DNA from 2 places in the Streptomyces sp. NPDC037271 genome. Region 2 is predicted to be linked to the other one. Evidence: riboswitches for the same ligand, from Rfam matches in the RefSeq annotation. Region 2 holds a riboswitch; the other holds the start of a gene.
What was found. Region 2 has a riboswitch for cyclic di-AMP ahead of ACZ7G3_RS16625 (transglycosylase family protein). Riboswitches for the same ligand answer to the same signal wherever they lie in the genome.
Positions count from the first base shown of each region.

Region 1 (3,426 bases), on a different contig from region 2:
GGCCCGCTCCTGACCCAGCCTGACCAGTCCGCGCAGTACCTTGAGGTGGGCCTCGGTACGGCGCCGGGCGGCCCGGGAGGCGCCGAGGGGTTCGAGGAGCGTACGGGCCTCCAACAGGTCGGCGGCCTCCTGTTCGCCGGGTTCCGCCACGCACGCGCCCGCGTGCCGCCGGGTCACCACGAAGCCCTCGGCCTCCAGCGTGCGCAGGGCCTCACGGACCGGGACGCGGGAGACTCCGTAACGGCGGGCGAGCAGTTCCTCGGTGAGCCGACTGCCGCGCCCGTGGACGCCGGCGACGATGTCGTCCCGGATCGCCGTGCACACCGAGTGCGCCGGAATACGCATGCCCGACCTCCGCCTTGATCCCCGTGAAACGTCGACGATTGACGCGTGAGCAGTGACTCTAGGCCAGCCGGGCGGATATTCCGACGGCGGGGCGGATTTCCTGGTCATCTTTTGGACAGCGGCGACGCCTGGGTCACCCGTGGAAATGCGAACGCCCCGGCTCGGGAGCCGGGGCGTTCGAGTGCCGTGCCGTCCGCCGTCAGATGTTCACACCGTGGGAGCGGAGATAGGCGACGGGGTCCATGTCCGAGCCGTACTCGGGGCTCGTACGGGCTTCGAAGTGCAGGTGGGCTCCGGTGACGTTGCCGGTGGCGCCGGAGAGACCGATCTGCTGACCGGGGGCGACCGCCTGGCCGACCGAGACGCCGATGGAGGACAGGTGGCCGTACTGCGTGTACGTGCCGTCGTGCATCCTGATCACGACCTGGTTGCCGTACGCCCCGCCCCAGCCGGCCTCGACGACGGTGCCGACGCCGACCGCGTGCACGGAGGTGCCGCTCGCGGCGTGGAAGTCGATGCCGGTGTGGCTGCCCGAGGACCACAGGGAGCTGCCGGCCTGGTAGGCGGTGGAGACGTAGGAGGCGGTGATCGGCGACACGAAGGTGTTGAGGCGCTCGCGCTCCGCCTCGCGCGCGGCGCGCTCCTTGGCCTCGCGTGCCTCCTCGGCCGCCTCGGCGGCCCGCTCGCGTGCGGCCTCCTGGGCCGCCTCACGGGCGGCGGCGTCCAGCGCGGCCCGCTTCTGCGCGGTGGCCTGGGCGTCGATCTCGTCGGCCACGGCGTCGCCGATGGTGACGACCGGGGTGAGTCCGCTCTGCTCCGCCTCGGACTCGGCGGCGAGCGCCGGAGCGGCGAGGGTGCCGACGACACCGGTGGTGGCGAGGGCCGCGACGCCCGCCGCGTGGGCGGTGGTGCGGTGCATCCGGCTGGGTCGGCGGTGCTTGCCGGTGGCGCGCGTGAACGCCATGTGGAGGCTGGTCCTTTCCTTCCCTCTCGCCTACCGGGTTAGCTGACGGGTTCGGAGCAGGAAGGTCTCCTACGGACCCCCTCGCTGCACGCGCGGGCGTCCGATTCACCCCAGGGACTGCGATGGGTCCCCGGCTCCCCTGGCTCGCGCCGTACGGGGACTCGGCGATGGCTGTCCGGTGCCGCGGGTGCGGCGCACTGCCTGACGAACAGCCCGGACGACGCTAAACGGGGTGTCTTCAATCCTCAAACGCAACAGGCGTTTTGTAGCGCACGCCACAGGGCAGACGGTCAGTCAGCCCCGCAATTCGGACAAAAGGCGGCCCTGGTGACACTGTGGTCACCAGGGCCGCCCCGCGCGCGTGCCGCTACTCGGCCGCCACGACGGTCACTTCACCGATGCCGAGGGCCTCGACGGGCTCCTTGATCTGCGCCGCGTCGCCGACGAGGACCGTCACCAGACGGTCCACCGGGAAGGCGTTCACGACCGCCGCCGTGGCCTCCACGGTTCCCGTGACGGCGAGTTGGCGGTAGAGCGTGGCCTGGTAGTCGTCCGGCAGGTGCTGTTCGACCTGGTCGGCCAGCGTGCTCGCCACGGCCGCAGCCGTCTCGTACTTCAGCGGCGCCACACCGACCAGGTTCTGCACGGCGACGTCGCGCTCGGCGTCGGTGAGCCCGCCCTCCGCGACCTTCCGCAGCACCGTCCACAGGTCCTCCAGCGCGGGACCCGTGTTGGGGGTGTCGACGGAGCCGCTGATGGCCAGCAGGGCGGCGCCCGTGCCGTCGGGCGCGGAACGCAGGACCTGTGCGAACGACCGCACGCCGTAGGTGTAGCCCTTCTCCTCGCGCAGGACGCGGTCCAGGCGCGAGGTGAGGGTGCCGCCGAGGCAGTAGGCGCCGAGCACCTGGGCGGGCCACACGCGGTCGTGCCGGTCGGAGCCGGTGCGACCGATCAGCAGCTGCGTCTGGACGGCTCCGGGGCGGTTCACGATGACGACCCGGCCCCTGTCGTCGGCGGTCACCGGCGGCACGGGACGCGGCTCGGCGGCGGAGCCGGTCCACGCGCCCAGCGTGTCACCGAGCAGCGCGTCGAGGTCGACGCCGGTGAAGTCGCCGACGACCACCGCGGTGGCCGTGGCGGGCCGGACGTGCTTCTCGTAGAAGGCGCGTACGGCCGCGGAGTCGATGCGCGCGACCGTCTCCTCGGTGCCCTGACGCGGGCGCGACATGCGCGTCCCGGCCGGGAACAGCTCCTTGTAGAGCTCCTTGGCCGCGCGGCGTGCCGGGTTGGCCAGCTCGTGCGGGATCTCGTCGAGCCGGTTGCGGACCAGCCGCTCGACTTCGCTGTCCGCGAACGCGGGCGCCCGGAGGGCGTCGGCGACCAGGCCGAGGGCCTTGGCGAGACGCGAGACGGGCACTTCCAGGCTCAGCCGGACGCCGGGGTGGTCGGCGTGTGCGTCGAGGGTGGCGCCGCAGCGCTCCAGCTCGGCGGCGAACTCCTCGGCGGAGTGCTTGTCGGTGCCCTCGGAGAAGGCGCGCGCCATGATCGTGGCGAGGCCGTCGAGGCCGGCCGGTTCGGCGTCCAGGGGTGCGTCCAGATTGACCTCGACAGCGACGACCTGCTGGCCGGGGCGGTGGCAGCGCAGCACCGTCAGGCCGTTGTCGAGACTGCCGCGCTCCGGGGCCGGGAACGCCCACGGCTTGGGCTCGCCGGCCTGCGGCTGAGGGTGGAATTCCATGGTGGCGAGCTCGGTCACTTGGCCGCCTCCTCGTTCTCGTCGGTGGCGTTCGTGTCGGCGTCGTTGTCGTCGGCGTTGTCGTCGGCGTCGGCGGGGGCCGTGGGCTCGTAGACGAGCACCGCGCGGTTGTCGGGACGCAGGCGTGCCTTGGCGACCTCCTGGACCTCCTCTGCCGTCACCTCGAGCACTCGCTGCACGGCGGTGAGGGCGAGCTGCGGGTCGCCGAAGAGGACGGCGTACCGGCACAGTTCGTCGGCGCGGCCCGCGACCGTACCCAGGCGGTCCAGCCACTCGCGCTCCAACTGGGCCTGGGCGCGCTCCATCTCCTCCGGCGTGGGCCCCTCCTCCGCGAACCGGGCGAGCTCCTCGTCGATGGCGG
Region 1 covers NZ_JBVJVN010000005.1:297,812-301,237, forward strand. The annotation lists gene ACZ7G3_RS12985 (GntR family transcriptional regulator) at 1-345, opposite strand, end outside; gene ACZ7G3_RS12990 (M23 family metallopeptidase) at 545-1,309, opposite strand; cyclic di-AMP (ydaO/yuaA leader) riboswitch at 1,322-1,486, opposite strand; gene ACZ7G3_RS12995 (M16 family metallopeptidase) at 1,677-3,065, opposite strand; gene ACZ7G3_RS13000 (M16 family metallopeptidase) at 3,062-3,426, opposite strand, start outside.
Region 1: linked by a shared signal. The riboswitch ahead of ACZ7G3_RS12990 (M23 family metallopeptidase) and the one ahead of ACZ7G3_RS16625 (transglycosylase family protein) in region 2 are both predicted to bind cyclic di-AMP.

Region 2 (3,426 bases):
TCACCCGCCTCCCGGACCTGCGCCTCGCCGCCGATCCGGCCGAACTGCGCTGGCGCGGCGGACTCATCATGCGCGGTTTGCGCACCTTGCCCGTCTCGTTCACGCCGGTCGCGTCGTCGTCGGCCGACGACGGCCCGCCGTCGACGCAAAGGTGACACGCGCTCAACTCTGTGATCTTCACGTGATCTACGCGGCATGAACTTGTGACAAGCGATCATCTGCCTATACGTTCACGATTCAGCGTGGCGCCCCGAGCACCACCCGTCGCGCGGTCCCCGTTGTCTCGTGAAAGGTCGTCGCATGCTCTCCGGGAACGGTCGTCACCGCCGCCCCCGCCAGGCTCCCGCCCTGGTCGTCGCCGCCGGAGTGACCGGCTCCGCCATCGCGATCCCGCTCCTCGGCGCCACCGGCGCCCACGCGGCCGACGGGGCGAGCTGGGACCGGGTCGCCGAGTGCGAGACCGGCGGCGCCTGGAGCCAGAACAGTGGCAACGGGTACTACGGCGGCCTCCAGCTGTCCCAGGACGCCTGGGAGCAGTACGGCGGCATGGAGTACGCGCCCAGCGCCGACCAGGCCAGCCGCTCCCAGCAGGTGAGAGTCGCCGAGAAGATACACGCGGACCAGGGCATCGCCGCCTGGCCGACGTGCGGTCTGCTCGCGGGCCTGGGTGACGACTCGGCGTCCGCCGGCGGTGGCTCGGGTGCGGCGGGTGACGGCTCGTCGGAGGGATCGGACACCTCGGAAGAGCCGTCGGGCCTTCCCGGACTCTCGGGTGCGTCCGGCTCGACCGGCTCGTCCGGTGCGTCCGGCTCGTCCGGTTCGACGGAGCCGGCGGATCCCACGTCCGAGGCGTCCCCTTCGGTTCCTTCCTCTCCCTCGTCCCCTTCCTCGTCCTCCTCGCCCTCCGCTGACCCTTCGTCGGACAGCGGGGACGATTCGACCAAGTCCGACACGTCCCCCGGCTCCGGGTCCACGGAGAGCGGTGAACCGCAGAACACCGGCGCTTCACCCACGACCTCCCAGGAAGCCGGCGAATCGGACAAGCCGGGGCGGAGTGACGGCTCTTCGGCCCTCACCGACACGGAGGAGTCCGGCGCGGGCCGGCACCGGGGCGGCAGTGCCGACGAGGGGGCGGTGGACGGCCGTACGGGCGAGTCGTCGGGGCGGCACGCCTCGCGCGGTGAGGGTGACGCGCGCCAGGCCGTGGACGGCTCGTACACCGTGCGTTCCGGCGACAGCCTGTGGGGCATCGCCGACTCTCTTGAGCTGGACGGCGGCTGGCGTTCGCTCTACGCCGGCAACAAGGAGGTCGTCGGTGCCGACCCCGACCACATCCTGCCCGGTCAGACGCTCACGGTCGCGGGCGAATCGGGCGAAAAGTAGGGGGAGTTCGCGTCACGGTTAGAGATCGTATGTCCGTTTTGGATCTCGTGAGAGATAGGTCTCAGAAGCCGTGATCGTCTTTGTAAATCCGCGGAGCGCGTGACTACGGTCATGACCGCCCGTCATCGCGGGCCCCGGCTGCCGCAACGCCTAATCCTGCCAGCGGCCGTCCGGGAACAGTCGTCGCGTCAAGCGCCGAAGGCAGGAGCGGGGGACCCAAGGTAAGTGCCGCACCGGGGCAGTTGAACCGGAGCGGCTAGGGGTGGAGCCGAGTTCCGCGAGGAACCCGGCCGGGCAACTCAACCGGCCCGAACCCGACAGCTCACCTCGCAGGCGTCGGTGAGGGGATCAACCATGCTGTTTTCCGGCAAGGGCAAGCACCGCCGTCCGTCCAAGGCCACCCGTGTCATCGCCGTCGCCGGTGTCACCGGTGCCGCCGTCGCCGCCCCGCTGATGGCGGCCGGCAACGCCTCCGCCGCCACCGCGTCCGAGTGGGACGCCGTCGCCCAGTGCGAGTCCGGCGGCAACTGGTCCATCAACACCGGCAACGGCTACTACGGCGGCCTGCAGTTCTCCGCCTCCACCTGGGCCGGCTACGGCGGCACGCAGTACGCCGCGACCGCGGACCAGGCCAGCAAGGCGCAGCAGATCGAGATCGCCGAGAAGGTGCTCGCGGGCCAGGGCAAGGGCGCCTGGCCGGTCTGCGGCACCGGCCTGTCGAACGCCGCGTACACCGGCGGCGGCTCCGGTGAGAGCCAGGACAGCGGCTCCTCCCAGGGCTCCGGCTCCTCCCAGAACTCCGGCAGCTCCGAGAGCGCGCAGAGCCAGGGCGGCGGCTCCGGCGCCGACCGCTCCGCCGAGCAGAAGGCCTCCCGCTCCGCCGAGCGTCCGGCCGCCGAGAAGACCGTCACCACCCCGACCGGCAAGAAGGTCGAGAAGGGCGACGGCGAGTACAAGGTGGTCACGGGCGACACCCTCAGCTCGATCGCCCAGGAGCACGACGTCGAGGGCGGCTGGGCCGAGCTGTTCAAGCTGAACGACGACATCGTCGACGACGCCGACCTGATCTACCCGGGCCAGCAGCTGCACCTGAAGTAGGCAGCAGCTCCCCTTGCTCCCGCTCCGGCGCGTGTTCCCCCGTACGCGCCGGAGCGGGATTTTCATGCCCTGACCCCGCACTCCGTTCCACCCTGACCCCGCACTCCGTTCCCGCCCTGACCCCGCACTCCGTTCCCGCCCTGATCCCGGCTCCGTTCCCGCCCCCGAATCCGGCCGGGTTTGCGGAAACGTCTTTGTTCCGTTCGGAAACAATTTACTCTCGGTTCTGTCCAGCGGGTGGGCCATCGGCTGGCCGATCGCCCGGAGCCGGTTAGGCTCGGTCCCGCAGAGCCGCTGCGGTCCTGTGGACCCGCGCGTCACACCGAAGCGTCACATTGAAGAAGGAGATGCTCGTGCCGTCCATCGACGTCGTCGTAGCCCGGGAAATCCTGGACTCCCGAGGCAACCCCACGGTCGAGGTCGAGGTCGGCCTCGACGACGGCAGCACGGGTCGTGCCGCCGTTCCGTCCGGCGCCTCCACCGGCGCCTTCGAGGCCATCGAACTCCGTGACGGCGACTCCAACCGTTACCTGGGCAAGGGCGTCGAGAAGGCCGTCCTGGCCGTCATCGAGCAGATCGGCCCGGAGCTCGTCGGCTACGACGCCACCGAGCAGCGCCTGATCGACCAGGCGATGTTCGACCTGGACGCCACCGACAACAAGGGCTCGCTCGGCGCCAACGCCATCCTCGGCGTCTCGCTCGCCGTCGCCCACGCCGCCTCCGAGGCCAGCGACCTGCCGCTCTTCCGCTACCTGGGCGGCCCCAACGCGCACCTGCTGCCGGTGCCGATGATGAACATCCTGAACGGCGGGTCGCACGCCGACTCGAACGTGGACATCCAGGAGTTCATGATCGCCCCGATCGGCGCGGAGTCCTTCTCCGAGGCCCTGCGCTGGGGCGCCGAGGTCTACCACACCCTGAAGAAGGTCCTGAAGAGCAAGGGCC
Region 2 covers NZ_JBVJVN010000008.1:100,672-104,097, reverse strand. The annotation lists gene ACZ7G3_RS16635 (cytochrome P450 family protein) at 1-155, shown strand, start outside; gene ACZ7G3_RS16630 (transglycosylase family protein) at 301-1,383, shown strand; cyclic di-AMP (ydaO/yuaA leader) riboswitch at 1,567-1,734, shown strand; gene ACZ7G3_RS16625 (transglycosylase family protein) at 1,738-2,481, shown strand; gene eno (phosphopyruvate hydratase) at 2,835-3,426, shown strand, end outside.